Regions from separate parts of the Arthrobacter sp. D3-18 genome, predicted to be linked through region 1. Evidence: riboswitches for the same ligand, from Rfam matches in the RefSeq annotation. Region 1 holds a riboswitch; each other region holds the start of a gene.

Region 1 (7,837 bases):
ACGCTGACGACGTCGAATGCTGAGTCCGCCAGTCCAGTTGCCTCGGCCGTTCCCTCCAGCGCACTGACGTGGGGGTAGGCTTTTCGCAATTGCTCCAACATGTCCGTGGAAGGATCGACGGCGGTGACCGCCAGGCCACGTTCTACGAGGAGTGCCGTGAACTTTCCTGTGCCGGCTCCGAGGTCGGCCGCGGACCTCGCCCTTGGAGGAAGCAGCCAGTCGACGGAATCGGCGGGGTAGCCGGGTCGGACGCGGTCATAGTGTTCTCCGCCGTCCTGGAAGCTCTGACCGAGTTCATGCCGGCGGGAAGCATGCAGCCTTGGACCACGCGGCCCGGCTGGTCCGGGAGTGCGTGGCTGTCCGCTGGAGGCAGCCGGTGAACGCAGGGCCACGAAAAAGCTCCTTCACAGGGTCACTAAAAGTACCCTACGAATTTACCGCAGTGTTTCTACTCCTCAGTGTTTCTAGTCCGCGGTGTTTCTAGTCCACAGTGCAGGGGGCTGCGCCCGCAGTGCCGGGAGTGTTCGGGGCCCATCCGGGGTAGCTGCGATGATCATTTGCAGGAACCCAACGGCCTTCGTCCACCACATAGTCCCAGCCCAGTCCGTCGCGCTTGAGTCCTTCGATGCCTGCGAGCAGCCTCGTGGCGTCCTCCAGCCGGGAGCCGACGCCGAAGCTGGCGCGCAGGGATCCGGAGGGGAGTCCCAGGCGTTTGAGGAGGGGGTGGGCGCAGAACCGGCCATCACGGAGGCCAACGCCGTGCTCGGCCGCCAGGTAGGCCGCGACCAGTCCTGCGTCGAAACCTTCTACGGAGAAGTTGACCACGCCGATGGTGTCCAGGGAGTCAGCGAAGATCTTGTGGACTGTCACGCCATCGATGGCTTCCAGGCCCTTCACCAGGTACGAGCGGATGGCGGACTCGTGGGCGTGCCACGCGTCCTGGTCCAGCCCTGCGAGGACTTGGGTGGCGCGAGCAAGTGTCGCCGCGCCCAGCACGTTGGGGGAGCCGCCCTCGTGGCGCGCCGGGCCCGTGGCCCAGCTGACTGAGTCCAGGCGCGCTTCACGTACCGCGCCGCCTCCGGCAAGGTGCGGTATGCCGGCGTCGAGCCAGTCCGGGCGACCCACCACGACGCCCGCGCCGAAGGGGGCATAGAGCTTGTGTCCCGAGAAGACGATGTAGTCGACGTCCGTCTCGGTGATGTTGATCCGGCGGTGCGGTGCGAGCTGCGCAGCGTCCACCACGATCCGTGCGCCGTATTCGTGGGCAAGCGAAGCAAGACGGGCGATGGGCAGAATCTCCCCCGTCACGTTCGAGGCGCCGGTAACAGCCAGCAGGCTAACCCCGCCTTGGGCAAGTTCGGCCTCGAGCTTTTCCACCGTTTCGGCCAGGGTTGGTGCGGCGACGACGCTGCGGTGGGGGACTCCTTGCCACGGAAGCAAGTTGGCGTGGTGCTCGATGTCCAAGTACAGGACCTGGCCGGCGAATTCGCCGTCCACCTGCGGGAGGCATCCGGCCAGGAGGTTCAAGGAGTCCGTGGTGTTCCGTGTGAAGATCACTGAGTCATCAGCCCGCCCGCCGACGAAATCACGGACGATGTTCCGCGAGTTCTCGTACACCGACGTGCTGATTTGGGAGGCATACCCGGCACCACGGTGAACGCTGGCGTAGTAGGGCAGGACCTCGTTGAGGTAGGCCGAAACTATGGTCAAGGCGGGAGCCGAGGCGCCGTAGTCCAAGTTTGCGTAGCGCACGTGGCCACCCTGAATCAGCGGAGCCTGCAGCTCAGCGCCAGTGACCGCGGCAAGCGGACGCGCAGCGGTGGTCGTCTCTGCTGCGGATTCTTCAACAAAGGACGGAATGGTGTTGGGGTTGAACGTGACAGTGCTCATGGAACCTCACTCAAGAGGGACCCCCATAGGGAGATCCGCGCTTGCCGCATCCGTTCCGGACCGGCCGGGTCGTCACCCGGGGCACCCCACCGCGAATGGAGGGTTGCCGGCCAGCAAACCGGGGTTTAGCGCTGGCACTCGTGACCTGTAAAAAAGGCTAAGGCACGTCCGGGGACGCTTCCAAAGCCGCTGCCTTTTGTTAAGCCCTTTGTTACGTCGAATGCGAAATCCCTTCTTCGCCGAATAAAAAACGGCGGAGACCACCAAAAGGGGTCATCCGCCGTTGAATATTCCGCCCTCCGCTTGGCTGGCGAGGCATGGACATCTCAGAGAAGGTCGTCCAGTCCGGGATTTAGCCGCTTGAGGACCTCGGAGTGCAGGATCGAGTTGGTGGCCAGGGCGTTACCGCCAAACGGACCATCTTCTCCTTCCAAGGAAGTAAAACGGCCGCCTGCCTCGGTGACGATCGGGACGAGTGCTGCCATATCGTACAGGTTCAGTTCAGGCTCGCAGGCGATATCCACTGCACCCTCGGCTACGAGGCAATACGACCAGAAATCACCATAGGCGCGGGTCCGCCAGATGTCTTCCGTCAGCCCCAGAAATTCATCCAGGTTGCCGCGTTCCTTCCACCCCGAAAGGCTGGAATATGACATGGAGGCGTCGGCCAGGCGGGAAACGTTGGACACCTTGAGCCGCGTTGCCGAGGCCAGGGAGCGGCCCATGTAGGCGCCCATGTCCTTGGCTGCCCACCATCGCTTGCCCAGCGCAGGCGCACTCACTACGCCCACCACAGGTTCCCCTTCATCCACGAGGGCGATCAACGTTGCCCATACCGGGACGCCGCGGACAAAGTTCTTGGTTCCGTCGATGGGGTCGATGATCCAGCGACGTGAACCGTGACCGCTGCTGCCGAACTCCTCGCCGAGGACCGCGTCCCGCGGACGTGAGCGGGAAAGTTGACCGCGGATTGCTTCCTCAGCGGCCTTGTCAGCGTCAGTGACAGGTGTGAGGTCGGGCTTGGTTTCGATCTGCAGGTCCAGTGCCTTGAAGCGATCCATGGTCTGGGCATCGACTGAATCGGCGAGGACGTGGGCCAGGCGCAGGTCATCATTGTAGGTGGAAACGGGATGGGTCATGCCACCAAACTATCCTGAATCATTCGCTGTATTGGGGACGTGAAGCAGACAACGAATCAGTTGACGGTGCCCAGTTCCTTGGTCTCTTTCGCTTCAAGCCTTGGGTCTGCACCCAGCAAGCGGCGCAAGGACGCCAGCCGGGCCACTCCTGATGGCCCTGCGTGGCCATCGTTCACCCATGCATCCAGCCCGCAATTGGTAGCTGTGGCTCCGTGCTTGCAACCACGGTCGCAGGTCTCCGTGCCAGGCTCGAGGTCCGGGAACGAATGGAGAATCCGGTCCGGATCCACATGCGCCAAGCCGAAGGAGCGTATGCCGGGAGTATCGATGATCCAACTGCCGGACGGTGCATCGTCGAGCTTCAACGCCAAAGCCGAGGATGATGTGTGCCTGCCCCGGCCCGTCACCGCGTTGACGCCCCCAGTGGCGCGCTCTGCGCCTGTGAGCGCGTTGACCATGGTGGATTTACCCACTCCGGAGTGACCGAGCATGACGGTGACTTTTCCACCCAGGTGCGAGCGGAGTTGGGATACGGCGTCCTTGTCCAGCCGGGCTGATAGTCCGTCATCGGAACGGGCATCGATGCCTCCGGCCTCGGAGTCAGCGGTGCGGCTGATGATCACGGGAAAGTCCAGGCTGAGGTAATTGGCCAGGAGTTCCGCCGGGTCCTTTACATCCGCCTTGGTGATGAGCAGCAACGGCTCGATGCCGGCGTCGTACGCTGCCACCAAGGCGCGATCAATGAAGCCGGTGCGTGGCTCCGGGTTGGCCGCGGCAACAACCACCACGAGCTGATCGGCGTTGGCTACGACCACCCGTTCAATGGGGTCCGTATCGTCGGCACTGCGGCGAAGGAGGGTCTTGCGCTCTTCCACCCGGACCAGGCGTGCCAAGGTATCGGGAGACCCTGAGACGTCACCCACCAATGCGACGAAGTCGCCGGGGACAACGGGGTTGCGCCGCAGTTCGCGGGCGCGGGCTGCGATCACGATGCGTTCGTGGGCGGAATCTTCGCCGACAATAGCCCTGTACCGTCCGCGGTCAACAGTGATGATCCTGCCTATGACGGCGTCATCGTGGCTGGGGCGATCCTTCGTGCGGGGCCTGGATCCTTTTTTGCTGGGGCGGATTCGGACGTCGGATTCGTCCCAGGAGCGTGCGTCACGGCCCATGGTTAGTTGCTGGCCTCATCAAGATCGGCGCTGGCATCAGTTGGCTGCAGCATTGCTTCCCACATCTCTGGAAAATCCGGCATGGTCTTCGACGTCGTGGCGATGTCCTCAACCTGTACGCCTTCGACGGCGAGCCCCAGGATGGCGCCGGCGGTGGCCATGCGGTGGTCTGCGTAGCTGTGGACCACGCCGCTGTGAAGGGCTGCCGGGCGGATCACCAAGCCATCGGCGGTCTCTTCCGCGTCGCCCCCGAGGCCGTTGATTTCGGCAACCAGCGCGGCGAGCCGGTCAGTTTCGTGGCCGCGGAGGTGGGCAATACCGGTTAGCCGGGAGGGGCCGCTGGCCAATGCGCATAGCGCGGCAACAGTGGGTGCCAATTCGCTTGTTTCGTCGAAGTCAGCCCCCTTGATTTCTGCCCCACCGGTCACCGTCAGTGTTCCGTCCTGGAAGGTTACTTCTGCTCCCATGGTGGTCAGGATGGTTCGCCACTGGTCGCCCACTTGGGTGGTGCCGGCCGGCCAATTGGGGATGCGGACGGTGCCACGTGTGGCCAGCGCAGCGGCGAGGAAAGGCCCCGCATTTGAGAGGTCCTGTTCGATCCGCTGGTCAAAAGCGCGGATGGGTCCCGGAGAGACCCGCCAGTGGTTGGGCACGGAATCGTCCACGACGACGCCGACGCTGCGGAGGACCTCCACGGTCATGGCGATGTGGTCCAAGCTGGGCACGGGCTTGCCCACATGTTCCAGATGCAAGCCCTCGACGAAGCGGGCACCCACCAGCAGCAACGCGGAAACGAACTGCGATGAAGCGCTGGCGTCGATCATCAGGTGGCCGCCCCGGACCTGGCCGGTACTCTCTACAGCGAAGGGAAGGGACGACGGCGTCCTGCCGCCGTCTGCTGCCACTGGAACGCCGAGGGCGATCAACGCTTCGATGATGGTTCCCATGGGCCTGTTGCGGGCGTGGGGATCGCCGTCGAAGACGGTGACGCCCCTTCGCAATGCAGCCAACGGGGGGACGAACCGCATGACAGTTCCGGCCAGCCCGCAGTCAATTGCTGTTTCAGCCGGTGATGCCACGGGATCCATGGGCGTAATTTCCAGGTCCGGTCCGAAGGAACCGTCGCCAGGTACCTCGGTGACGTTTGCCCCCAATTGTCGGAGGGCCTGGATCATGAGCGCAGAGTCGCGGGAATGAAGGGGAGCCCGCAGCCGTGAGGGACCATCCGCCAAAGCCGCCAGTACCAGGAACCGGTTGGTCAGTGACTTTGAACCAGGGACCGTCACCGTCGCGTCCACGGGCCCCTTGGCATAAGGGGCAGGCCAGAGTGGCAGCATGGTGGCGGCTTTGGTTGATTCGGTGTTTGCGGCGGTGGTACCGGTCATGCTTCCTTATGCTCCAACTGCGTTGTCAACGGCCTTGCGAACTGCTTTGTCTGCGCGCTTGATCTGCTTGCCCGTCACCTTTTTTGCATCGGCAGCCAGGTGTTCGGCCCGCCAGGCAATGCTGGGCCGGCCCGCAGTATCAACAGAGGCAAGGAGCACACCTCCCGTAAGGGAAATGTTCTTCAGCAACTGGGCCTTGCGGGCACTTCGGCCTTCCTTTGTGCTGATATCGGCGGACCGCCACTCCACGTAGGAGTTCAAGGCCGAGGTCACAGCCAAAACTGTGGCGGCAAAACGGGAGAGCTTGCCGAGTCCGAGCAAGGCTCCGGCGCCCAGCTGCGCCCCGCCGATGACGCGCGCCAGGGTCTTTTCATCGGCTTTGAAGGGCAGGGATTCCGAAGCCCGGCGAAGGACCGGCGAGAGTTGCTTCGCAGTGTCGTCCGCGTTCCTGAGCTTATCCAGCCCTGCGACGACGAAGCTGGACGCGAGCATGGGACGTGCGAGAAAACGGATAACAGACATGTCTTGCCTCCTGGATGGCTTGCCACATTAGTTCGATAAGTGTTGTGTTCAAGGGGTGCAGTCTGCTCTAGTCTTGCACTTTTGCGGAATATTTACCCAGCAGCAGCCGTTGTGAACTTCAGGTGCGGTGAAGACCGGACTGCGGCATTGTGTTTGCCGCCTGTTGAACGGAGTTGGTTTTTTGACTTTGGTTAGGGACCGGGTTGTTCTGCCGGAGCCTGTGTATGGGATGCAGCCGGAATCCCGGCAGCTGACAGTAGACTTGGCAACGATGAGCACCACTGAACCGGCCGCAGCGGCCATGTACCAGGCAACCGGCGCGGATGACGCGGCGGCTGTAACCGACGTCGATCCTGCTACGGAAACTCCAGAACAGCGGCGGGCGCGCTTTGAGCGCGACGCCATGCAGTATGTAGACCAGCTGTACTCGGCAGCCATGCGGATGGCACGCAACCCATCCGATGCTGAAGATCTGGTTCAAGAGGCTTACACCAAGGCGTTTTCTGCTTTTCACCAGTACAAGCCGGGGACCAACCTCAAAGCCTGGTTGTATCGCATCCTGACCAACACGTACATCAACCTTTATCGGAAGCGGCAGCGTGAGCCGCTGCAGTCCAACTCGGACACGATCGAGGATTGGCAGTTGGCCAAGGCAGAGTCGCATACTTCGGCTGGTTTAAGGTCCGCGGAGACTGAGGCTCTTGACCACCTCCCTGATTCCGACGTGAAGAACGCATTGCAGTCGATCCCTGAGGAGTTCCGGCTGGCCGTCTACTTCGCGGATGTTGAGGGGTATGCGTACAAACAAATTTCAGAAATCATGAACACCCCGATCGGCACGGTCATGTCACGGTTGCACCGCGGCAGGAAGATGCTGCGGGACATGCTGGCGGATTACGCCGCCGAACGGGGCTTCAGGGCCCAGACCGATGATCAGGCCGCGGCCGGAAGTAACAATCAGGAGAAAGAGAAATGAGCGACTGCCAGGGATTGGGCGATTGCGACGATACGCGAATGCAGCGGATCTACGAGTACCTCGACGGTGCGTTGACCCGCGAGGACTTGACTGAGATCAAGCAGCACTTGGACTCCTGCGAGGAATGTGCCGAGCAGTATGACCTTGAGTGCCTCATTCGCACCATGGTCAAGCGGTCATGCACTGAGTCCGCCCCGGAGAACCTGAAAACCTCCATCCTTGACAGGATTCACTCCATCAAGCCTGTGGACGCCTGATTCGGCCCCCATTCCACTTCTGCGGGTTTAACATCGAAGGCCCCGGAAACCGCATGGTTTCCGGGGCCTTCGTTTTAAGCCTGTGACGCTAAGCCGATGGCTTAGGTGTTGGGACGCTTGCCGTGGTTCGCGCCGCCGCGCTTACGGTCACGACGCTTACGTGCACGCTTGCTCATAGCTGGCCTCCTTCAAGGATTGATACTCAATAAAGCTGCCCTCCAGTTTCGCACATCAGGGTGCTGCGCGGCGAACCGGGCGGGTGTCCGGGGTGTTTCGGTGCTGGCGGAAAGGTTACCCAAGTACCTAGTCCTGCAGCGAATTCCTGATCGAGATACGGGCTTGGTCCAAAACTGTACGAACGGTTTCCAGTGCCAGGGGAGTCAGTGGCTGTGTGGCGCCGTGCTGCCGTAACTCGACACGGATGTCGTCCCTGAAGGACTGAACCAATAGTTCGGCTTCCTTGAGGACGCGCTGGCCTTCGGGAGTGTGTCCAGCC
Region 2 (7,837 bases), 1.2 Mb from region 1:
AAAGCCATCGTGACCAATCGGCGCCTCAATGAGGTGGACCGGCACATTCCCGGGTAGCGCCGCGGCAAGTTCCCGCGACTGTGCAGGGAAGTAGAGCCTGTCGCTGTCCACCGCGGCCACGAAGAACTCAGCCGTGGTGCGCGACAACGCCTGTTCCAGGGAGCCGCGGCCACGCGTGACGTCATGGGACATCAGGGCTTCGGTGATGGCGATGTAGCTGTTGGCATCAAAACGGCGGACCAGCTTTGTTCCCTGGTGGTCCAAGTAGCTTTCCACCTGGTAGCGGCCACGCTCCCCCAACACTGCGGCGGCGAGTGGTGTCTCCTGGTGCTGGGCTTCCCTGCCAAAGCGGAAATCCAGCTCCAAGGCTGAGCGGTAAGTGATGTGGGCGATGCGTCGGGCCAGTGCCAAACCATGTTCAGGTGCAGTGCCGCCGTAATAGTCGCCGTTTTTGAAGTTCGGGTCCTGCCGGATGGCCAAGGTTTGGGCCTGCGCGAAGGCGATCTGCTCGGCCGTGCTGTAGGCGCCCACCGAGATTACGGCGCAGCGTTTGACCCTGTCAGGGAACGTAACAGCCCATTCAAGGGCCCTGGCACCTCCCATTGAACCCCCCAAAACGGCGTGCCAGGCATCAATTCCCAAGGCATCGGCGAGGCGTGCCTCAGCCTCCGTGCTGTCGCGCAGCGTGACCAACGGGAAACGTGAGCCCCAAGGACGTCCGTCCGGTGCTTCCGATGATGGGCCGGTACTGCCATAACAACCGCCCACGATGTTGATGGAGATGACGAAGAACTTGTTGGTGTCGATGGTGGCACCCGGCCCAACCAGTTGCTCCCACCAACCTTCCTCGTCGGTGGCTCCACGGGCTACGTGAGTGCTGCCCGTCAGCGCGTGCTGGATAAGCACGGCATTGGAGGCATCGGCGTTCAGTTGTCCCCAGGTCTCATACGCGAGGACGACGTCGGGGAGGAATCCGCCGGCTTCAAGTTCCAACGGCCCGATACCGGCGTACTTGACGGTTCCGTCTTCTTCTCCGGATTTTGGAAGGGCTGTAGCAGTAATGGTCATTCCTTTGACACCTTAACCTCGCGCTTGCCCGTCGCCTTGCGTGCGAACAGGCCAGGTCTTCACCCGGGGCACCCCACCGCGGAGGAGGGTTGCCGGCCAGCAAGCCGGGGCTGTGTGCTGGCACTCATGACCTAATACGAAGAGTCTAGGAAATGCAGGGCGGTTCTGGCGAAGAATGTGACAACAGTGTGACGGTTTGGGGTGACTTCGTTCACGAACGAGCACCCGTAACTGCCGCCCGGCGAATAATCGTCGACGCGGGCGGCAGTCGGGCTGATACTTTGGGTCGCGGCGTTAGGCGCCCTTGGCAGCCCGGAAGCCGGCTTCGAGGTCGGCGATGATGTCATCGACATGCTCGATGCCCACGGACAAGCGCACGAGGCCAGGGTTGACGCCGGCAGCCACCTGCTGTTCCACCGTCAATTGGCTGTGGGTAGTCGACGCCGGGTGGATGACCAGCGAGCGGACATCACCGATGTTGGCAACGTGCGAGTGCAGCTCCAGGCCGTCCACGAAGCGCTTGCCCGCTTCTACGCCGCCCTTGATGTTGAAGGCCACGATGGCACCCGTGCCCTTGGGACCGTACTTCCGGCCTCGGTCATACCACGGGCTGGACGGCAAGCCCGCATAGGCGACCGATTCGACGTCGTCGTGGTTTTCCAGCCATTCGGCCACCTTGGTGGCGTTGGCAACGTGGCGTTCCACGCGCAGGCTCAAGGTCTCCAGGCCCTGGGCAATGAGGAAGGCGTTGAACGGGGACACGGCAGAGCCGAGATCCCGAAGCAACTGCACGCGTGCCTTGAGGATGTAGGAGAGGTTGGCGCCCAGTGCACCGTCCTTGCCCAGGTCCCGGGCGTAGACCAGGCCGTTGTAGCTGGGGTCAGGGGTATTGAAGCCAGGGAAGCGCTCCGGGTCCTTGCCGAAGTCAAAGTTGCCGGAGTCCACAATCACACCGGCGATTGCGGAACCATGACCACCGAGGTACTTGGTTGCGGAGTGGACCACGATGTCCGCTCCCCACTCGATGGGACGGATCAGGTAGGGCGTGGACAGGGTGTTGTCGACGATGAGGGGCACGCCGGCCTCGTGGGCGGTGCGGGCGATGCCTTCGATGTCCAGCACGTCCTGCCGGGGGTTGGACACCACCTCACCGAAGAACAGCTTGGTGTTCGGCTGGACGGCGTCCCGCCACTGGTCCAGGTTGTCCGGGTCCTCCACGAACGTGACCGAAATGCCGAACTTCTTCAGCGTGTGCGCCAGCAAATTGTACGTGCCGCCGTACAGGCTGGGGCTCGCTACGATGTGGTCGCCTGCCTCGGCGATATTCAGGATGGCGAACGTCTCCGCAGCTTGTCCGGAGCTGAGCAAGAGGGCACCCAGTCCACCCTCAAGGCTCGCGACCCGCTGCTCCACTGCATCCTGCGTCGGGTTGCCTATCCGGGTGTAGATGGGGGCGAGCTCGGCCAGGGCAAAGCGATTGGCGGCGCTCTCGGCACTGGGGAAGACGAAGGATGTGGTCTGGTAGATCGGGAGCGAACGCGCTCCAGTGGCGGCGTCAGGCTCCTGGCCTGCGTGGATCTGGCGGGTTTCGAAAGACCATCCTTGGGACATGGAGTTCTCCTGTTCGTGACGCGTGGGTTTAGCAGGCAAGGTGAAGCGGTGTGAGCTGGGGCCAGTCTAGGAACTGTCCGGAGGCGAAGACAGCTTTGTGACGCCGGTGGAATCTTTCGGTCTCCCCGCGTCCCACCATGACGCCCACTACCACCGGTTATACACATCCCACCTTAGTTAGGCTTGACTTAGCTGAGACCCCGATCACAAAGTGCCAAGATGAAGCCATGCGCATGGATCACGTCTCTTACGCCTGTGAACGAGATGGCCTTTTGGCCACTACCGAACGAATTTCCGCGGCATTGGGAGTGGACGCTGTCCGGGGCGGAGTGCACCCGCGCTTCGGTACCCGGAACATGATCATTCCCCTTGCGGATAACAAGTACCTGGAAGTGGTGGAGGTCCTGGACCACCCCGCTTCCGACAAAGCACCCTTTGGCCAGGCCGTCCGTGCCCGCTCGGCTGCCGGTGGTGGATGGATGGGCTGGTGCGTCGCCGTTGACGACCTTGCCCCGTTCGAAGACCGCCTTGGCCGCTCGGCTGTTCCGGGCAACCGCAAGTTCCCCGACGGACGCGAACTGGTGTGGCAGCAGATTGGCATCCTCGGCCTGATCGCGGATCCTCAAGTGCCCTACCTGCTCAAGTGGGAGGGCGACCCCTCGCTGCACCCGTCCAGGATCTACGAGAGCGACGTCAAGATGTCCAGCCTCACCATCGCGGGCTCGGCTGAGCGCGTCACCGAATGGTTGGGCGAACCGGTGGAGAAGCCGCTGGAGGACGTCGCCGTTCAGTGGATGGCCCCGCACGGTACTCCTGGCATTCTCGCTGTAACTTTCGAGACCGCCTCCGGAGCCGTCACCATCTGACCGATCCATCCACCCGGGCTGGTCCCGGCCCCGGTCAGCCATGTCCGGGCTAAGCTTCGGCCGCCATCAGCGGGTGCCAATGACGTCACCCACCGATGGCGGCCGGATACTTTTAACCGACCGCTACCCCAGGCCCATTGCCTTGCCGAACAGGCTGAATCCAACGAACGCCACAATGTCCAGCAATGCGTGGGCAATCACCAAAGGCATTACCCGCTTGGTCTTGGTATAGATCCACGCGAACAGCAGGCCCATGACCACGTTCCCTATGAACGGCCCAAAGCCTTGGTACAGGTGGTAGGTTCCCCGCAGGACGGCACTGACCACAATGGCCACCGGCATGCTCCACCCGAATTTACCGAAGCGGTCCATGAGGTAGCCCACCACGATCACTTCTTCCACGATCGCATGGCGCATGGCCGAAAGGACCAGCACCGGCACTGTCCACCAGTAAGCGTCCAGGCCGCTGGGCACAATTGCAGTAGTGATTCCCAGCGCACGACCGGCGGCATACAGGCCCAGCGAGGGGATGCCAATCGCAGCGGCCAGGCCAACACCCTGGAGAAGGTCCTTGCCGGGCCGGGATAAGTTGAAACCGAGCCGGGCGAATGCCGAGCCGCCCCCGCTTTCCCTGCCGCCGGGAGCATGGGTGGACAGAAAGTAAAACACCAACGCCACGGGCACCAGCGCGAACACAATGTCCAGTAGTTGGTAGGTCAGGTCAAAGTACTCGCGCGTGCTTTGGGACCTGTTCAGGGTTGACGTGGCATCCGCCAGGGGTGCCCTCGTCATCTTGTCCAGCAGCTGAACTATGGAGTAGACGGCTGACTGGCCCAAGGACAGGCCCAGCACAATTAGTACTTCGGCGCGCAGCCGGCGGCGGGAAGCAAGGAACATGTACCCACCCTATGCTTGGTTGGATGGGTGCCCCTGAGAGAATCTTCATGATCCGGCACGGCCAGTCTGCCGCCAATGCCGACACGTCCATCTACAACCGTGTGCCGGACTATCGGATCCCGCTGACGGAGCGCGGAGTGGAGCAGGCACGGATCGCCGGGGAGGCCCTACGCCGGAAGCTCGATGGAGAACAGGTCTGCGTCTACGTCTCCCCCTACCTGCGGGCGTACCAGACCCTCGAAGCCATGAATCTCGGTCCCCTGATCGAGCGGGTCATTGAGGAACCCCGGCTTCGCGAGCAGGACTGGGCCAACTTCCAGATCGCCGGGGAGATCGAAGACCAAAAAGAACTGCGCAACCTCTACGGACATTTCTTCTACAGGTTCCGCGAGGGCGAGTCCGGTTCGGATGTTTATGACCGGGTGTCATCCTTCATGGAGACGCTGTACCGGCACTGGCAGAAACCCACCTATGCACCAAACACGCTCCTGGTGACGCACGGGCTGACCATGCGCCTGTTCTGCATGCGCTGGTTCCACTGGACGGTGGAGTACTTCGAGTCGCTCAACAACCCGGACAACGCCGAGCTGCGCACCCTGATTAAGAACGACGACGACCAGTACAGCTTGGACATACCGTTCAGCCAGTGGGTGCCAAGGGAGGTAGACGACTCAGTGCTGCACGCACCGAGAATGCGCTTCTAGCGTGTCCTGTTCTGCCGGCCAAGTCTCAGCCGGCCGGTCTCAGCCGGCGGGTGCGACGATGACTTCGGTGCCCTTGGCCTCGAACGCAGCTTTATGTTCGGCGCTGATGCCGGAGTCCGTGATGAGGTGCCTGAAGTCGTAGCCTGCCATGGCGGCAAAGGAGCGGCGGCCCACTTTGGAAGAGTCGGCAACCACATAGGACTCGGTGGCCCGGCGTGCCATCACCGTGTTGACCATGGCTTCGCCTTCGTCGGTGATGGTTGGGCCGAGGTCCGGGTCGACGCCGTTGACACCGATGAACGCAATATCGAGGGCGACTTTTTGCATGATGACGTCTGTGTAGGGACCCACCAGCTCATAGGATCGCGGGTTGAGGATGCCACCGGTGACCATGATCTTGATGTTCGGCCGCACCGCCAACTGGGAAGCGATGTTGATGGCGTTGGTGACCACGGTCAGCGTGGGCGTGTGGGACGGCGCGTTGAGGTCCTCGCGGGTGGACAGCAGCTGGGCCAAAGCAGTGTTGGTGGTACCGCCGCTGAGGCCAATCACGGCACCAGGGCGGATCAATGCTGACGCGGCCAGGGCGATTTCCTGCTTGGCCTCAGCATGGTCGTCACGGTTATAGCGGCCCGGAAGGTCGTAGGCAACGGACCCCGTAGTGGCGCCGCCGCGGGTGCGGCTGAGCAGTCGCTGCTTGGCAAGGCTGTCAAGATCCCTGCGTGCCGTGGCAGGTGAGACGCCCAGGCGGGTCACGATGTCCTCGACTTCCACATGGCCGGACTCGGCCAGGAGGTCGAGTATGGCAGTGAGCCGATCGGTGCGGGTCATGACAAGCCTTTCGCGGGTTCCAGCTAATTCGCTTTGGCGAACAGCGTCAGCATACGTGCGGACTCCAGCACAAGGGCATCCCGGCCGGCCTTGATGTATTTCCGGGAATCCACCACTGCAGGATTGGCATCGAGGTACTCACGGACGGCGCGGGTAAAGAACCCGTTCAAATGTGTGGATACGTTGATCTTAGTCATACCCGCGCGGATAGCGGCTATGAGCATGTCATCTGCCACACCGGAAGAGCCGTGGAGGACCAGTGGTTTTCCCACCGCAGTCTTCAGTCTGGTGATGAGGTGCAAGTCCAGCGCGGCGCTGCGTTCGGTCATGGCGTGGGAGGAGCCGACAGCAACGGCGAGCGCGTCCACGCCGGTTGCCTCAACGAATGCGTGGGCCTCGCCGGGGTCTGTGCGGACACCGGGAGCGTGGGCTCCGTCCTTGCCACCCACTTTTCCAAGCTCCGCCTCCACATAGACACCGCGCTCGTGGGCATACTTGGCCACCCGTTGCGTGACTTCCACGTTCCATTCGTACGGCAGGTGCGCGCCGTCGTACATGACGGAACCGAAACCCAAGTCCACCGCGGCAATGGCCAGGTCTTCGGATTCTGCGTGATCCAGGTGAAGGGCAACAGGCACGGCGGCGGAACGGGCGATTGCCAGGGCCGCCGCCGCGATGGGTTCGAGTCCGCCGTGGTATTTGGCGCAGTTCTCGGAAATCTGCAGAAGCAGTGGGACACCGGCCGCTTCGGCCCCTGCCACCAGGCCTTCGGCAGTTTCGATGTGGATGATGTTGAAGGCACCTTGGCCTGTGCCCGCGGCGGCGGCCTTGTCCATGAGTTCCCGAGTGTTGACCAGGGTCACCGGGTCTCCTTCCATGTCACGATCAATTGGTCCTGGAGTTCCTGGTATCGCGGCGAGATTTCACCTGCGGCAGGCATGAGCACGGCCGCGGCCGACCATGCGGTGGCCCGGCGAAGAATTTCCCGGGGCTCGGTGATGCCTTCGGCGAGTGCGACGGCGGCAGCGGCCACACCGGCGTCGCCCGCCCCTGTGGGGTTGCCGCTGAGCGCTTCCGGCAGGCGGGCACTCCAATAACCGCCCGGGGCGGCATGGTCGAAGGCGAGCATGCCGTCCGCACCGGCGCTGACAAGGACCGTGCGGGCACCCATGTCGATCAGCGCCAATGCGGCTGCTTCGAGGCTGGACTCGCCCGTGGCTTCGGCCAGCTCGTGATGATTGGGCTTGAGGATGTCGGCGCCGGCCTTCGCCGCGGCGATGATCCCCGGACCGGAGGTGTCGATGATGGCCGGGATACCGGCGTCGTGGGCAAGGCGCACCAGCTCCGGGTAGAAATCCGCAGGAGCGCCCGGCGGCAGGCTTCCCGAACCGACCAGGACGGAGGCCGGCAGGTTGCGGTTGCCGCTCACAGCGTCAACCACGGCGATCCGCAGTGAGCGCCAGTCGTCGGGCAGAAGAGCCTGGCCCTCCTCATTGAAGATGGAGGTCTCCCCCGCGACGGTATCCACCAGCGCGATGCTTCGGCGCGTCTCTGCGGCGACTCCCACCAGGGCGTGCGGCACCCCGCTGGTCCACAGTTCGGCTGCCAGTGTCTGCCCTGCCGCACCGCCGGTAGGGGCAATGGCGAGCACCGGGTAGCCGAGCTGGTGAGTGACACGGGCTACGTTGATGCCCTTGCCTCCCGCACGGCTCAAGGGCGTGGGTACCCGGTGGCTGGAGCCCTCGATGATTCCGTGGACGGTGTAGGTCATGTCGATGGCCGGATTGGGAGTGACCGTAATAATACGGTTCACGTTGGCTCGTTTCATCGTGTGCCTCCCAAAAGTGCCCGGGCGTTCAG
Region 3 (7,837 bases), 1.7 Mb from region 1:
ACCCGAGTCCGCGAACGCTCGACGTCGAAAGCGTCATCCACTTCCACCAACTGGTAAGCGCCGGGGCAGAGTCCATGAACGGCTGGCACGCACAGTCTTTGGACCTTCGGGGCCATTCACGGGACCTGAAGGCGCTGGATCCCCAAGGCGCGATCTTCCTGGGGTGCACTTTCGATGACGGTGTGGAAGAGAGCCTCCGCCGGCGCGGAGCCCTCATCTTCCCCCAGCTTCACAACGTGCCCTTCAACCCGTACCGAAGCAGCGTTTACACGGCTAGTGAACTGTACGAGGACATCGCTTCCACGGAGTACGAATCCACTCTCGATGCGCGCGTCTACCAGTGGAGCATCCTACCCGGGCAGCGGGGCAGCCTGGACGCCACCCTCGCCGCAGCATTGCACGATCACGCAATCGGCGACGCCTTGGACGAGCTGCTGGACCATGGCGCGCTGTCCGGAACCAAGCTGGTGGGCGTCATGGGTGGACACGCCGCGCAACGGGGAACCAAAGAATTCGCCGACGCCGCGCAGTTGGGACGGCTGCTGGCCCAAGCGGGCTTTACGGTAGCCACGGGCGGGGGTCCCGGCGCCATGGAAGCCGCCAACCTTGGCGCCTACTTAAGCGGACTGCCCGACGCCGACTCCACCGACGCGCTTGGGGCGCTCGCCGCTGTGCCGGGGTTCATGCCCTCCGTGACGGCTTGGGCTCGGCAAGCAGCCGCCGTCGTCGAACGTTATCCTGGCGGCACCCCGACGCTCGGTATTCCAACATGGTTCTACGGGCATGAGCCGCCAAATCTGTTCGCCACCCACATCGCCAAATACTTCGCCAACGCTGTCCGCGAAGCCATCCTGCTGGAGCTCTGCAACGGTGGGATCGTGTTTCTCCCGGGCGCCGCAGGGACAGTGCAGGAAATTTTCCAGGACGCGTGCGAGAACTACTACGGAGCCCCCGAGACCATCACGCCCATGGTTCTGGTAGGCCGCGAACACTGGGAACAGACGTTTCCTGCCTGGCCCATGCTGCGGAGCCTCGCGGCCGGAAAGCCCATGGAAGACCGGATTTTCCTGGTGGATACGGTGGAGGACGCGCTAGCAGTGGTTGCCGGGTAGGCCCTCAGAAGTCCTTGCTGCAGGGGCCGGTGCCCAGTTGGGCCAAACCCGTCCGGTCGCCCGCAGCGTAGCCGCGCACCCAGGACGCTTGGTCGAACATGAGCTGGCGGGGATCATCCACGTGGTCCAAGCCGAGGACGTGTCCCAGCTCGTGCATGATGACTGCTACGCCGATCTCTTCTCCGCTGGGAGCGTCCACGATATCCGCGAATTGTGGGGCATCCAGGGACACTGTGCCTGTCACATAGGCCTTGTAGCCGTTGCTGAGGCCAATGGAGGAGCTTCCGCCAAGGCCCACGGTCTGCCCGCTCAGGCGTGGCACCTGCTCCGGCGTGCTCCACGCAATGAGGACAGGAGCCCAGCGGTCTCCGTACCTTTCGGGCTGGTACCCGGACCTGTTGGGGGAGGGAATTTCGGAACTGGGGCCGTCGTAGATGAACTTCAATCCAGTGGCTTCGCCCGCCTGCCTCACGGCTTCTTCCACCAGCGGCTGCCAGGAGGGCGGTGCGAGGTCCGAGTTGATCACATAGTGGATGGGCCGGCACGGCGAGTACGCCAGCGGAGTTCCGTCTTCCTTGACGGCCAGGAACTTGTACGAGGAACTGGTGCGGTTCAATGGTGCCGGCGTTCCCAGCGGTGCGTCAGCTTCCTCAAGTCCCGGGACGGGCTCCTGGCGTTGGCCAAACGGTACCAGCCCGGGTCGGGGCGCCTCGCTCTGAGTGGCGGACGATCCGTAAAGGAGCTGCTGGAGTTCGCCGCTGAAGTAGGCTCCCGCGCACACCAGGCCCAGCACGCTGAAAAGGAACAGGATGGCCGCGATGCTGCTGTGCTTGATCGGCGGCCTGACCGGTGGAGGGTCCGGCGGGCGTGGGGCATGCGGAAGGTAATTCGGACGAGGGGGATCGGGGTCCGGCCACTTGGGCGACCCGTAAGGTTCCATGGAACCCCCTGACGTGGCGGCTGCGGCGGGAAGTGGGGCGCCGCCGTCGGCCGTATTCGTCAGCATAAGTCCCACTCCACCGGGAGTCCATGCCGGGAATGCTTGAGGCGCGAAAGAGTCAGATGTCCTTGCGGCAGGGTGCCGAAGCAAGTAGGTGCAGGCCATTAAGATCGCCCGCCGCGAGTCCGTCGGGGGCCCCGATTTCCGGGTACATGAGTTGGATCGGGTCATCCACGTGGTCCAGGCCCATGACGTGGCCCAGCTCGTGCTGCATCACCGCCAAGACGTAGTCAGCCCCGCCGGGACTGGCGAGCAGTTCCGTTACCTGTGGCGTGTCCAGCTCCAAGCTCCCGGTGATGTAGCTTTTGGGTCCCTTGTTGAGGGAGTACATGGTGCTGCCTCCCGTGCCGATGACGTTGTCTGCCAGCGCAGGTGCTTCCAGGGGTGTGGTCCAGGAGATCAGCAGGGGAGCCCACCGGTCGCCGTACTTGGACGGCTGGTATGGTTCACGCCGGTCCACTGGCAACTCGTCCGTGGTGCCGTCGTCGATGAACTGAATGCCGGACGCCGCGGAAATATTTGCCAGGGCAGCGGTCAGGAGGGCTTCGGAACCAAGGGGTGCGGACGCATCGTTCACAACGTAATGGAGCGGGCGGCAAGGCGAGTAGCCTACCGGGGTACCGTCGTCGTTGGTGGCCAGGAACTTGTACGAATCGTTGGTGGTGCCGGGCGCTGGGGGCGAGGCCAGTGGGGCTTCCGCCTCCTCAAGTCCGGGCGGCGGCGCGTCGAGGGGGCGCGCCGGTTCTGCTCCACCCGGTTGGTCCTGTGTGGTTCCCGGCACGCTCACACCCGGGAACAGCGCAGTGATGCGAGGGTCGCCCTGCAGGAATCCACTGACCAGAACGGCAACGACGGCGGCGATGATGGCCATGAGGACGCCGCGGAGAACACGCATGGCTGTTCCAGTGCGTCGGTGTTTCGGCACGCGCGTTGCTTCCCGCTCCGGGTCCACGGTTCTCCATTCCTGATGCCCTGGTCACGCGGGGCAGCGCGGAGGACGAACCAACATTACGGTCTCCGGACCGAGCCGTCCAAACTTAGACGATCGCTGCCCCGAACGCCAGGCCCAGCCCGTACGTGGCCGCCGCCGCTCCCAGGCCGATGGCAAGCTGCCGGAGCCCGCGGCTCAGCGGCGAGGTTCCGGACAGCAAGCCGACGACGGCGCCGGTAGCCAGAAGCGCGATGCCCACCAGAACGCCGGCCACCAGCAAGGCGGCGATGCCCGTCATGCCGAAAATGAACGGCAGGATGGGCACGATTGCCCCCGAGGCGAAGAAACAGAAGCTGGACATCGCTGCACCCCACGCCGAACCGACGGATTCGTGATCGTCAGTGGGTGGCTTTTCCGGCTGCAAGGAGAGGCTGGGGTCGCAGTCGCAGCTAAACAATCCCATGCGCTCGGCAGCACGATGCTCCGCGGCTTCACGCGTCATGCCACGGGCCAAGTACACCAGGACCAGCTCGTTGTGCTCGATGTCCAATGACGGCGCTGCGGTCAGTGTGGCCTGCGTGGGCAACGTGGCGTTAAGGAGTTCCCGCTGGGAACGAACCGAAACGTACTCGCCTGCACCCATGGATAGGGCCCCGGCGAGGAGACCCGCGACGCCACTCATGAGCACCACGGGGCTGGGCACGCCGGTTGCGGCCATGCCCATGACCAAGGAAAGGTTGCTGACCAGGCCGTCGTTGGCACCGAAAACGGCGGCGCGGAAGGTTCCGGAGAGCCTGTTGCGTCCACGCGTGGCCAAGCCCCGGACTACTTCTTCGTGGATTTGTTCATCGGCCACCATGGCAGGCGTCGCGGCAGGTTCGGTACCGTACGGGGAACGGCCTTCGGCGCGCTGTGCCAAAGCGAGGACAAACACTGACCCGAAGTTGCGGGCCAGGAAGCCCAGGAACTGGCTGCGGGTGGAAGCTGCCTTGGGCATACCGGCATGCTCGCCAAGAAGCTTGAGCCAATGGGCTTCGTGCCTGCCTTCGGCTTCGGCCAGGGCGAGCAGGATTTGGCGTTCTTCGCCGTCGCGTCGCTGCGCCAGTTCGCGGTAGACGGCGGCCTCGGCACGCTCATCGGCCAGGTACTGGCGCCACCGGCGGATGTCCGCATGCGAGGGCGTCGCTGGCTGAGTCGCGGCGTTTTCGGCGGCTGCTGATTCGGGGGTTGGGTCCGGAGCGGAGCTCGACGAACTATGGGATTCCTGGTGCATCTGCACTTTGTCTCCTGTGCTTGGTGGGGTAGTTGCGGCCCCATTGCACGCCCCACACTACCGCTTATCCGCGCGGATTTTTGGCTGGTATTCCGTAACTGGAATGTTCGGTGCACCGTAATTTCCTTGACCCTCGCCTGTGCCGGTGCTCAGATGGAAGGACAGGGGTGGGACCCTCCCGCCACTGGATTCCTGCATTCGGGTCAACGGGCTGAAGCGCCCACCAGAACAGGCCCAAGAGACGGAGGTTGCACCATGAACACCACCGAATCACACGCCAACTACCCGGAACGGACAACCATTGAGTCCGACCCGGCCTACGACTACGCCGAAGACCAGGAAGTGGACGAGCCCTGGGTGGAGGAAGTCGACGTCCCCGAGGACGACGAACGCGTTGTCCCCCTTGACGAAACCGAAGAGTTCCGCGAGGAAGACGAGGAAATCTAAGCCTGTTCCTCGTGCCTCAGTGTGAAGTGACGTTGGAGGCCCGCCCGTTTGCCGACGGCGGCAACAGTCACCGTTAGGGTCTTGGACGACTCACACCAGCTCGTCGGCCGGACGGCTTGCGCCAACGCCTGCGCGATAAGTTGCGGTTGGGCATGTCTGAACTGCTCGGTTCCAGCCTTGGCAGTGATGGTCACCGTGCCCAGGAAGAGGTCGACGGCGGGAATCACCGCCACTGTTCGTGTGGCGGTTTTGGCGAGGGTGCGCGCTGACGTTGTGTTTACCTGAGTGGTATCGCCTTGGTACGGCAAGGGACTGCTCCTTGGGGGAGTGCTCTTGCCCGCTCGGTTGTCTCTGGTCCGGGACGGGCCGCTTCCTCATCCGAACCACCCGTGAACATGGGGTTGGTGTGTGGCCAGTCGGAGCTTGGCACCACATCTCTTGAAGCTGGGACCACCCTATCCCATAGCTGTCCGGGCCCCGTTGGGGGGTGTGGTGTGTTGTTGTGGGGCCTGCTGTGTTGCGGGGCCTGCTGTGTTGCGGGGCCTGCTGTGCGCGCTTTGGGGTGGTTTTGGTGTGTAGAGCGGGCCTTCCAACTGGTGGGGTGTGTTGCGGGGCCCGGTGTGCGCGCTTTGGGGTGGTTTTGGTGTGTAGAGCGGGCCTTCCAACGGAGGGTGTGCGTTGTGGGGCCTGCTTTGCGCGCTTTGGGGTGGTTTTGGTGTGTAGAGCGGGCCTTCCAACGCATGCTTCCCGGACATAACGCAACGGCGGCGCCGCCCCGAAAAGGGGAGGCGCCGCCGTCGAACCTTACTTGTTTCCTGAACCTTGCTTAGTGCCAGCCTAGGAAGCGGGGGTGGTGAGCTCTTCCTCGGCCACTCGGGTGCCGGCAACGCGGTCCGTCCAAGCCTTCATGACTGCCGGATCCGTGGGCTTGCTCGCCAAGGAGACCACAACGTACACCAAAGCCGAGGCAATCAAACCGAAGTAGATGGGTTCGTTGGCGTAGATGCCATCGAGGGGAACTTCGGCGTTGATCTCAAGGATGATCATGGTTCCGAGGGTTATCACTGATCCTGCCGCCATGGACCATGCAGCCGCGATGCCTGTTCCACGCTTCCAGACCAAGCCGCCGATGATGGCTACGAGGAGGCCACCAACCAGGATGTCGTAGGCAATGGTCAGTGCGGCCACCACATCCTTGGTGGAGATGGCGATGATGATTGCAACGATACCCAGTCCGAGGACCCAGTAACGGTTGGCCTTGACGTCGTGCTCAGGGTTGTCGGAGTCGGAGGTGTCTACCTTCTTGCCGAACCAGCTGGCAACGAAAGGCATAACGTCTGCGCGGGCAACTGTTGCTGCAGCAATCAGTGCGCCTGACGCCGTGGACATCATGGCGGCCACAGCTGCCGCAAGCACCAAGCCGCCGATGCCGATGGGCAGGAGCCGGGTAGCGACCTCTGCGTAGACGTCGTCCTTGGCAGCGATTTCGACGCCGGAGAGGGCCACGCTGGCGGCCATGCCGATGAGGGCGCCTGCGAAGCCGTAGAGGATGCAGTAGACGCCAGCGGTAGCGCCGCCCCAACGGGCAACCGTGGGGGTCTTGGCGGTGAACACGCGCTGCCAGATGTCCTGGCCGATGAGGAGGCCAAGGGTGTAAACGACGAAGTAAGTGATGATCGTCTGGAGGCCGATGCCGCCGATGTCGAAGAAGCTCTCATCGACGCGGGCTCGGATGCCGTCGAGGCCACCTGCAGCGTTCAGGGCGAAGGGGAGCATGAGGAAGAAGATTCCCACGGTCTTGATGACGAACTGTACCTGGTCGGCCAGGGTGATGGACCACATGCCGCCGATGGTGGAGTAGACGAGCACGATTGCGCCGCCGATGGCGATGGCGAGCCAACGCTCCCAGCCGAAGAGGACCACGAAGATGGTGGCGTAGGCGCCGGTGGAGGTGGCGCACAGCATCAGCGTGTAGGCCAGCATGACGATGCCCGAGGTCTGGGTTGCCGTGCTGCCATAGCGGAGGGTCAGCATCTGGGAGACCGTGTAGATCTTGAGCTTCTGGATGGTCCCGGCGAAGAGCAGGCTGAGCAGCAGCACGCCTGAACCGATGGCCACTACCAGCCACATGCCGGAGATGCCGAACTTGTAACCGAGGCCGACGCCGCCCACGGTGGATGCGCCACCGAGGACAACTGCGGCCATGGTGCCGGTGTAAAGGAAGGGTCCCAAGCGGCGGCCGGCCACCAGGAAGTCGCTGTTGTTCTTGGTGCGGGACTTGCCCCACCAGCCGAATGCCAGCATGGCGAGCAGGTACACCACCACGATTGCGATGTTTATAGCCGAAGATTCCATGAACGGTCCTTGGAGCTGATGCACGGAGGTTGGGGTTTTCGACGATACTCCTGCGAAGCGTCGAAGTCTCTGTGCTGACGATTGGAGATTGGGGAGGTGCTGTGTGCCTCACAGACAACACTTGTTGCCTATGAGGATATGTTGTGATGGGAGTAACAGTCAAGATCCTTTAGTCATGCTTCCGCGTATTCTGGCGCTCTCGGCCTGTCTCCCGGCTACTATTGCTCCAATGACAGGGCCACATGACAGGCCTGAAAGGTTCGTGAATGAAGGCTCTACCCGTTGAACCGAGCAATGTTCCCGTTGCCATCGGTTCCAGAATCCGCGCAGCCCGGCAAGCGCAGCGCCTCACCATCGAGCAGGTGGCAGATGCTACCGGGCTGACCAAGGGCTTCCTCAGCCGTGTGGAGCGTGACCTGACATCGCCGTCGGTCGCCTCGCTGGTCACTCTTTGCCAAGTGTTGTCCGTATCCGTAGGCGACTTGTTCGCAGCTCCGGAGACCCATCTGACCAAGCGCGACGACGGCCCCCGCATCTCCCTGGGTGGCCAGGGCATAGTGGAGCGTTTGTTGACAGCCCGCTCGGAGCGGCGGCTTCAAATCCTGCAGGCCACCATCGAGCCGCGGGGCCGTGGTGAAAATGAGCTCTACGCCGTGGACTGCGATGTAGATGTCCTGCACGTGGTCAAGGGCAGGATCAAGCTCATCCTCACCAATGAG
Region 4 (7,837 bases), 1.2 Mb from region 1:
CAAAGGCGCAGTGTTCAGCGGACCCCTGACCTTGAAGAAGTCGCCCTCATGGTTGATCGGGTGCACTTTACTGTGGTCCGCGAACACCCCCGTCTCAACGTCCTCAAGCACAGCGCCAGGTTCCCAACTGCGCCAGAGCCTCCTGACGACGTCGACAAATTCCTCCGCTTTCTCGTACCGGAGGTCGTGTTCGATTTGCTGATCCAACCCGTAATTCTGTGCTGCGAGGTCGCTGCCGGAGGTGACCACGTTCCAGCCAAGCTGCCCTTCAGAGAAGTGTTGCAGCGTGGCCAGGAGCCGGGCGGCGGTGAAGGGCGGGTAGAAGGAAGCGCTGACGGTCGGGACGATCCCCAAATGCTCTGTTGCTGAGAGAAGGTACGGGACCAGCGCCAACGGATCGTGCTTCGGAGCGAAAGACGCGTGGGCCAAGGAGACCTCGGCCGTGCCGCCGTAAGTGTCCGGGACGGTGAGTGAATCCTCGATGATGAACAGGTCCAACCCGGACTGCTCAAAGGCCCGGACAGCATCCTGATACAGGGCGGGTTTCTTCCAGTCGTAGCCCAGGATATAGCCGGGAGTCCCCCAGCCCTGGACACCAAAACCGTGACCCACGAACCATCCAAAGTGCAGCATGGGCTTGAGTGTAGAACTGCTCTGTCCGTTCACCGCGACCTGATTTCATGCGAAGTTACAGGGGTTCCTACTGCGTCAATTATGCTCCCGGGGCGTCACATTTGGGCGGGACTGATGACGGCTCGGATTTTCCACATACGGCGATCGCATTGTTTCGAAAACAGCATGGGTCGGGAATGATCGCTGTATGAGTTCACCCAGCCGTTCTTCCGCCAAGTCTTCCGCCAAGGACCGACTTTCGGGCGTCTGGGCGCTAAAGGGCTACAAACGCGAGTGGCTGCGGCACGACGTCGTGGCGGGTGCTGCCCTCTTCGCCCTGCTGGTGCCCGCCGGCATGGCCTATGCGCAGGCGGCTGGCCTTCCACCCGTCACCGGGCTCTACGCCACTGTGGTCCCGCTGCTGGTTTACGCGGTCGTAGGGCCTTCCCGCATCCTGGTCCTCGGCCCCGATTCTGCCCTCGCCCCCATGATCGCCGCGGCAATCGTGCCGCTGGCGGCAGGCAGCAGCGAAAAGTCGGTGGCGCTCGCCGGACTATTGGCCGTGTTAATCGGGGTAATCATGCTGGCCGGGTCTGCCATGAAACTCGGGACCATCACCGGACTGCTCTCCAAGCCCATCCGGCTGGGGTACCTGAACGGGATCGCGCTGCTGGTGGCCCTTTCGCAGCTGCCGGCGTTCCTGGGGATAGAGGCCGACGGCGACATCTGGCAGAAGCTCGCGAAGGTCACCACCGGGGGGGCTCACCGGAGGCGTCAACCTTCCTGCGCTGCTGCTGGGTGTTGGATCGCTTGCCCTGATCTGGATCCCCAGGCTGCTGAAGTGGAAGGTACCCGGCGTCCTGCTGGCCGTGGTCGCCTCCTGTCTCGCCACGGCGTTCTTGGGACTGAACGACGACGTCAAGGTCACCGGAGTCTTACCCCAAGGCCTCCCGATGCCCGCTCTCGGCGGCATTGGCTGGGCAGACGCAGTGGCCCTGCTTCCCGCGGCCGCGGGTATTGCCCTCATGGCCTTCGCGGACACCGGCGTCCTTTCGCAAACGCTGGCGGCCAAGGAAGGAAAGAAGGTCTCTGGCAACAGGGAAATGGCAGCCCTCGGAGCGGCCAATGCTGCCACGGGCCTGCTGGGCGGATTCCCCATCTCCGGCAGTACATCGAGGACCCCCGTAGCCGTGGATGCCGGTGCCAAGTCCCAGATGACCGGCGTGGTGGGTTCAGTGCTGGTACTGGCGTTCATGCTGCTCGCTCCCGGAGTGACCGAGTACCTACCCTCCGCAACCTTGGCCGCCGTCGTGATCGCTGCCGCAATCGCGCTGGCGGACCCGGCGGGCGTCCGGCGGCTCCTGAGCATGAGCAGGAGCGAATCCGTGGTGATGCTGGCGGCATTCCTGGGCGTCCTCACGGTGGGTGTCCTCCAAGGGATCGTGGTGGCAATTGTTCTGGCACTCTTGGACTTCGTTCGCCGCGCGTGGGACCCCTACCGCACTGAACTCGGTTCACAGGAGGGACGCCCCGGTTACCACGACCTCGCACGCCACCCGGAAGGCGAACGCATCCCGGGACTCCTGATCCTCCGCTTCGATGCACCGCTGTTCTTCGGCAATGGACAGGTCCTTGCAAGCTTTGTCCGGGAGCAACTGGACGAAACTTCGGATGAAATCTCCCACGTAATCCTGGCTGCAGAACCCATCACAGGCATCGATACCACCGCTTTGGACGACCTCGTCACACTGGATGAATGGTTGGCCCGTCACGGTGTGGATCTGGTGTTCGCCGAGCTCAAAGGCCCTGTGAAGGACAAGTTGATCCGACTCGGAACGGCAGCCCGTTTCACGCCGGACCACTTCTTTTCCACGGTGGGTGCCGCCGTCCGCGCGCTCAAGGACGAAGAGTGAAGCGGCCGCCGATTACGCAACATGACGACGGCCCAGCCGCCCGCAAGTGCGGCCGGATGCCCGTGGATGTTACGTTTTTCTTGAGTAATGAGCACCAGCGCAAAGCCCTGACTTGCTGGTCGGCAACCCTCTCTCCGGCGGGGTGCCTCAGGTGACTACTCGGCGTATCGACAATTCGTACTGCAAGCGTGACTGAGGAGCACCAGCTATGCCTGAACCCACTGAAGAAAAACTCTCCTACCGCCTGGTGACAGGTCCTGATACCCGCGACTTCTGCGAGCGCATCCACAATGCCCTCGCCGAAGGCTATGTCCTCCACGGCAGCCCGGCAGCTACGTTCAACGGCACCGACGTCATCGTCGCCCAAGCCGTTGTCCTGCCAACCGCGATCGCCACCGCGGATGCCGCCGTTGCGAACGCCGTTGATCAGCTGGAGAACTACGACGACGAAGAAGCGTTCGAGGGCCACGCATGAGCTACGCAGGTGACCTGACCCCGCACGACGCGTGGGCCAAACTTCAAGAAGGCGCCATTCTGGTTGACGTCCGGACCGAGGGCGAATGGGCCCACATCGGCATCCCGGATACCAAAGCCACCGAGAACGACCCCCTGTTCATCCAATGGAACTTGGCCGGCGGCATTCCGAACTCCCGTTTCATTGAGGACCTTCAGCAGCAAGCTCCCGAGGACGACGGCGTTGAGCTGGTGTTCCTGTGCCGTTCAGGGCAACGCTCCATTTCGGCGGCCATCGCCGCCACACAGGCAGGCTTTACTGCCTTCAACGTTCTTGAGGGCTTCGAAGGCGAACCGGACCGCTACGGCGAGCGCACCGTCAACGGATGGAAGAATCGCGGCCTGCCAACGAATCTGGGGACCGAGTAAGTGACTTTCAATCCCGACGCCACTGGCTGGAGCCCTGACACCCAGGCCGTACGCGGTGGCCTTGACCGTACCAACTTCCAGGAAACGTCCGAGCCCGTTTTCCTGAACTCCGGCTTCGTCTACGAATCTGCCGCCGCAGCGGAGCGCGCCTTCACCGGCGAGGACGAACGATTCGTCTACTCCCGCTACGGCAACCCCTCCGTGGCCACGTTCCAGGAGCGGCTGCGGCTGCTCGAAGGAACCGAGGCGTGCTTTGCGACGGCGTCCGGCATGTCCGCGGTGTTCACCGCCCTGGGTGCACTGCTGGCTGCCGGCGACCGTGTGGTTGCTGCCCGCTCGCTATTCGGTTCCTGCTTCGTGATCCTCAACGAGATTCTGCCGCGCTGGGGTGTAGAGACGGTCTTCGTGGACGGCCCGGACTTGGAGCAGTGGCGCGAAGCCCTGTCCGAGCCGACCACCGCGGTGTTCTTCGAGTCACCGTCAAACCCCATGCAGGAGATCGTCGATATCGCTGCCGTCAGCGAACTCGCGCACGCCGCTGGCGCGACAGTGGTCGTAGACAATGTCTTTGCCACTCCCTTGCTGCAACGCTGCGGTGAGCTGGGCGCAGACGTGATCGTGTACTCCGGAACCAAGCACATCGATGGTCAGGGACGAGTCCTTGGCGGCGCGATCCTGGGCACCAAGGAATTCATTGATGGCCCGGTGAAGCAACTCATGCGACACACCGGCCCGTCCCTGTCGGCGTTCAATGCCTGGGTGCTGACCAAGGGCTTGGAGACTATCGGGCTGCGGGTGAACCACAGCTCGGCTTCTGCTTTGAAGATCGCAGAGTGGCTCGAGCAGCAGCCTGCCATCAGCTGGGTCAAGTACCCGCTGTTGAAGTCCCACCCTCAGTATGAGCTCGCTGCGAAGCAGATGAAGGCCGGCGGTACCGTGCTGACATTTGAGCTTTCGCCTTCGGCCGGGCGCTCAGCCAAAGAGGCAGCGTTTGCCTTGCTGGACGGCCTCCGCGTCATCGACATCTCCAATAACCTCGGTGATTCAAAGTCCCTCATCACGCATCCGGCCACCACCACCCACAGGGCCATGGGGCCGGAAGGCCGTGCGGCGATCGGGCTTTCCGATGGCGTGGTTCGCCTATCTGTCGGGCTTGAAGACGTGGACGACCTCATCTTGGATCTGGAGAAGGCACTCAAACAGGTCTAACCTTGCTGCCATGAGCGGGAACCATCCCTATCGCCGTGCCGGAGCAGTAATAGTTGCCGGCACGGCGATGTGGTTCATCGGAATTTCGCCGGTCTCACGCGTCTACATCACCCCTGACGACGACGAGCGCCTTCGGATGCTGGAAGCCGGCCAGCGCGGCTGGATAACAGGCCAGCACATTACCGCCGCCGGGACCGTCGCAGTGCCTGTGGGATTCGCGGCATTCGCCCGCGCCATCCCAGCCTCGGGCATTCCACGCAGACGGGCAAAGAAGTGGGCCTACGCCGCGGCGGCCGCGCTGCTGGCCGGTGCACCGCTCTTCGTCTCCAGCGTTGCCCGGCGGGCTTCCGACATTGAAGGGTTCGCCTACCGCCGCGGTTCCAGCGCTCCGTTCCTGGCGTATTCCGGGCTGCATGTTGTGGCGTTGGCTGCGCTCGGCGGGAGCCTTCTTTCTTTACCTGCCAAACGATGGATCGCGGTCACGGCTGCGGCCGCCGCGCCCATCTACGGAGCCGTCCTTCTGGCCAAGAAGGACATCCCCCCGCTCTTTTTCTACCTCGTGGAGGGGGCCGTCGGCGCCTACCTGATGGCCTGGGAAGAGCCGGAAGCCGACAAGCCTAGGGCCGCCTGACCCGGGTCAGCATGGGCGAGGGATCCTTGTGGGCATCGGCGGCAGCGCCGCGCACGGTCACCTTCGCAGCATGTCCGACGACGGCGGCCAAAGCTTCTTTGGTTGGTGGACTTCCCGTCTGGGTTTGCCCGTCGCGCTGCCTTTTGTTGTAGCGTTCAGCGGCTTCCCGTTGCTCATGTGCACCATTGCCCCGCTCCAGTAAGTTGGAAATCCCTGCTTTGACGAGCTCCAACTCATTCTGGTCGTCAAGGACCGGGCTCAGGTAATCAACCAACGCCCACACGACGTCCGCAGCTGGCTGGGGCAGGAAGTCACCGAAGTCCAGGAGATCTCCGCGCAGACCCGAATTACTGGCCTGCCAACTCGCCATCCGCAGGAGTGCCGTGGGCACCGCGGTGGGTTCCACGCCGTCGAGCATTTCCAAGGAAGCCGTCTCCACCAACGCCCGCACCAGCACCGCCATAAGAGCTGCGTCCTCAGCACGAAGGCAGACATCGGCGACGCGGACTTCCACAGTGGGGTGGTTCCTGGAGATGCGGGCATCGAAGTAGATCATCCCCTCATCCATGATCACGCCCGTATCCAAGAGACGCTTCACGATGCGTCGATAAGCAGTAAGGGAGCCAAAGACTGAGGAAGGGCCGGACGTCGGCCAGCGGTTCCAGGCCTGGGTGCGGTAGCTATCAAAACCGGTGGGTAGCCCCCGCCAGTAAGGCGAGTTGGCGGTTAGGGCTGTCAGGACGGCGAGTTTGTCCCGAATGTGGTCCAATACCACCACGCCTTCCTCGGGCGACTCCACCGAGGTGTGCACATGGAATCCGCACGTCAGCTGCTCCGTGGCAATGATGCCGAAGCGATCCAGCATTGCGGCATACCGGGGGTCCGGAGTTGTATGAGTATTCGAGGCCAGTGGAGACGTGGCTATCGCAGCCACCCGTGCTCCGTGCTGACGGGCGGCATCATTGGCCATGGTGCGGCCGCGACGTATCTGGTGCAGGAGGTCGTCGTAGCCGTGGCACGGCCGGGTCTGGGTTTCGATCTGCTCCAGCTTGAGTTCGTGGCTGAGACCTGTGGCAGTTGCGGGTTCATCATGGCCCGCCATCAGCGCGTCCGCGAGGGCCAAGGGCTCGCCCGTCACAGGATCAACGATGAGCAGTTCTTCCTCAACCCCGAAAGTCCGCATGCTTCATTCTGCGTCAGGAGTGCTGGTGAGGACAGGGGCTTATGTCTCCGTGACTTTTTCGCACCCGTTCCCGCCCTTCGCACCAGAGTTACTTGGAGCAAATGGCGGAAAACGGCGAGCCGAAAGGCAGCAGGCCCTAGTCCTGGAAGTACTCGATCTTCGCACCAATGGTGTTCAGGCGCTCGGCGAGGTCCTCATAGCCGCGCTCGATCACGTAGATGTTGCGGAGCTCGGAGGTTCCCCGAGCCGCCAACATTGCCAGGAGCAGGCAGGCTGCAGGTCGCAGGGCCGGCGGGCAGCCGATCTCAGCGGCACGCCACTTGGTAGGCCCATTCACGTAGATCCGGTGCGGATCCAAAAGCTGCACTTGGGCGCCCAGCTTGTTGAGCTCCGTCAAGTAGATGGCACGGTTCTCGTAGACCCAGTCGTGGATCATGGTCTGGCCCTCGGCATTGCCTGCAATCACTGCAAAGAACGGCAGGTTGTCGATGTTCAGGCCCGGGAAGGGCATTGGGTGGATCTTGTCCTGCGGGGCACGGAGCTCGGAGGGCTTGGTAGTTACATCCACCAGCCGGGTACGACCATTGCGCGCCATGTATTCGCCGGAGATCTCGAGGTTCTGGCCCATCTGCTCCAGGGTTGCTAGCTCGATTTCCATGAACTCGATGGGAACCCGGCGGATGGTGACCTCGGAGTTGGTCACGATCCCTGCGGTGATGAGGCTCATTGCCTCGATGGGGTCTTCAGACGGGAAGTACTCAATGTCTACATCAATGGCTGAGCGTCCGGTGATCTTCAGCGTGGTGGTTCCGACACCGTCGATGTCCACGCCCAAGCCCTGCAAGTAGAAGCAGAGGTCCTGCACCATGTAGTTGGGGCTGGCGTTCCGAATGATGGTGGTGCCCTCACGGTGGGCTGCCGCCATGATGGCATTCTCCGTCACGGTGTCGCCGCGTTCGGTCAGAACGAAGGAACGGTGGAGTTCGTCGCCAGGAGGTGCAGTCACGGAGTAGAAACCGGACTTCGCTTCCACCTCGAGGCCGAACTGGCGAAGCGCTTGCATGTGCGGTTCCACCGTGCGCGTCCCCAGATCGCAGCCACCTGCATAGGGCAGCAGGTATTCGCTGGTTTCGTCCAGGAGCGGACCGAGCAACATAATGACGCTGCGTGTGCGTCGGGCGGCGTCAACGTCCATGGATTCGAGATCCAGGACCTCGGGGCGGCGGAGACGGAGGTCGCTTCCGTTGAGCCACGTGCATTCCACACCGATGGACGTCAATACTTCGACGATCCTGTTGACTTCCTCGATCCGTGCCAGCCGACGCAAAGTGGTGGTTCCGCGGTTGATCAGGCTGGCACACAAGAGGGCGACGCCGGCATTCTTACTGCTGTTGACGTCCACTTCGC

Evidence for each region. Region 1 has a riboswitch for S-adenosylmethionine ahead of M1D89_RS10265 (aminotransferase class V-fold PLP-dependent enzyme). Riboswitches for the same ligand answer to the same signal wherever they lie in the genome.
Region 2: it holds a riboswitch for S-adenosylmethionine, as region 1 does, so the genes downstream of both, metX (homoserine O-acetyltransferase MetX) here and M1D89_RS10265 (aminotransferase class V-fold PLP-dependent enzyme) in region 1, are expected to answer to the same signal.
Region 3: it holds a riboswitch for S-adenosylmethionine, as region 1 does, so the genes downstream of both, M1D89_RS17975 (hypothetical protein) here and M1D89_RS10265 (aminotransferase class V-fold PLP-dependent enzyme) in region 1, are expected to answer to the same signal.
Region 4: it holds a riboswitch for S-adenosylmethionine, as region 1 does, so the genes downstream of both, M1D89_RS04615 (DUF1737 domain-containing protein) here and M1D89_RS10265 (aminotransferase class V-fold PLP-dependent enzyme) in region 1, are expected to answer to the same signal.

Annotation. Positions count from the first base shown of each region.
Region 1 is NZ_CP096440.1:1,750,048-1,757,884, forward strand. It holds gene M1D89_RS10260 (class I SAM-dependent methyltransferase) at 1-386, opposite strand, end outside; gene M1D89_RS10265 (aminotransferase class V-fold PLP-dependent enzyme) at 481-1,890, opposite strand; SAM riboswitch class IV at 1,923-2,036, opposite strand; gene hisN (histidinol-phosphatase) at 2,217-3,029, opposite strand; gene rsgA (ribosome small subunit-dependent GTPase A) at 3,086-4,201, opposite strand; gene aroA (3-phosphoshikimate 1-carboxyvinyltransferase) at 4,204-5,586, opposite strand; gene M1D89_RS10285 (DoxX family membrane protein) at 5,593-6,108, opposite strand; gene M1D89_RS10290 (sigma-70 family RNA polymerase sigma factor) at 6,290-7,084, shown strand; gene rsrA (mycothiol system anti-sigma-R factor) at 7,081-7,341, shown strand; gene M1D89_RS10300 (50S ribosomal protein bL37) at 7,443-7,517, opposite strand; gene M1D89_RS10305 (PadR family transcriptional regulator) at 7,645-7,837, opposite strand, start outside.
Region 2 is NZ_CP096440.1:2,999,510-3,007,346, forward strand. It holds gene metX (homoserine O-acetyltransferase MetX) at 1-1,068, opposite strand, end outside; SAM riboswitch class IV at 1,084-1,200, opposite strand; gene M1D89_RS16025 (bifunctional o-acetylhomoserine/o-acetylserine sulfhydrylase) at 1,363-2,718, opposite strand; gene M1D89_RS16030 (VOC family protein) at 2,907-3,545, shown strand; gene M1D89_RS16035 (CPBP family intramembrane glutamic endopeptidase) at 3,669-4,442, opposite strand; gene M1D89_RS16040 (histidine phosphatase family protein) at 4,466-5,146, shown strand; gene M1D89_RS16045 (DeoR/GlpR family DNA-binding transcription regulator) at 5,186-5,977, opposite strand; gene M1D89_RS16050 (class II fructose-bisphosphate aldolase) at 6,001-6,855, opposite strand; gene M1D89_RS16055 (1-phosphofructokinase family hexose kinase) at 6,837-7,805, opposite strand; gene M1D89_RS16060 (ROK family protein) at 7,802-7,837, opposite strand, start outside.
Region 3 is NZ_CP096440.1:3,451,726-3,459,562, reverse strand. It holds gene M1D89_RS18000 (LOG family protein) at 1-1,112, shown strand, start outside; gene M1D89_RS17995 (matrixin family metalloprotease) at 1,117-2,118, opposite strand; gene M1D89_RS17990 (matrixin family metalloprotease) at 2,171-3,007, opposite strand; gene M1D89_RS17985 (VIT1/CCC1 transporter family protein) at 3,150-4,316, opposite strand; gene M1D89_RS17980 (hypothetical protein) at 4,572-4,763, shown strand; gene M1D89_RS17975 (hypothetical protein) at 4,760-5,071, opposite strand; SAM riboswitch class IV at 5,088-5,207, opposite strand; gene M1D89_RS17970 (sodium:solute symporter family protein) at 5,601-7,118, opposite strand; gene M1D89_RS17965 (helix-turn-helix domain-containing protein) at 7,385-7,837, shown strand, end outside.
Region 4 is NZ_CP096440.1:542,536-550,372, reverse strand. It holds gene M1D89_RS04630 (NtaA/DmoA family FMN-dependent monooxygenase) at 1-666, opposite strand, end outside; partial or broken gene M1D89_RS04625 (SulP family inorganic anion transporter) at 821-1,315, shown strand; gene M1D89_RS04620 (SulP family inorganic anion transporter) at 1,401-2,525, shown strand; SAM riboswitch class IV at 2,609-2,720, shown strand; gene M1D89_RS04615 (DUF1737 domain-containing protein) at 2,734-3,000, shown strand; gene M1D89_RS04610 (rhodanese-like domain-containing protein) at 2,997-3,407, shown strand; gene M1D89_RS04605 (O-succinylhomoserine sulfhydrylase) at 3,408-4,616, shown strand; gene M1D89_RS04600 (hypothetical protein) at 4,627-5,247, shown strand; gene M1D89_RS04595 (glutamate--cysteine ligase 2) at 5,234-6,430, opposite strand; gene M1D89_RS04590 (UDP-N-acetylglucosamine 1-carboxyvinyltransferase) at 6,567-7,837, opposite strand, start outside.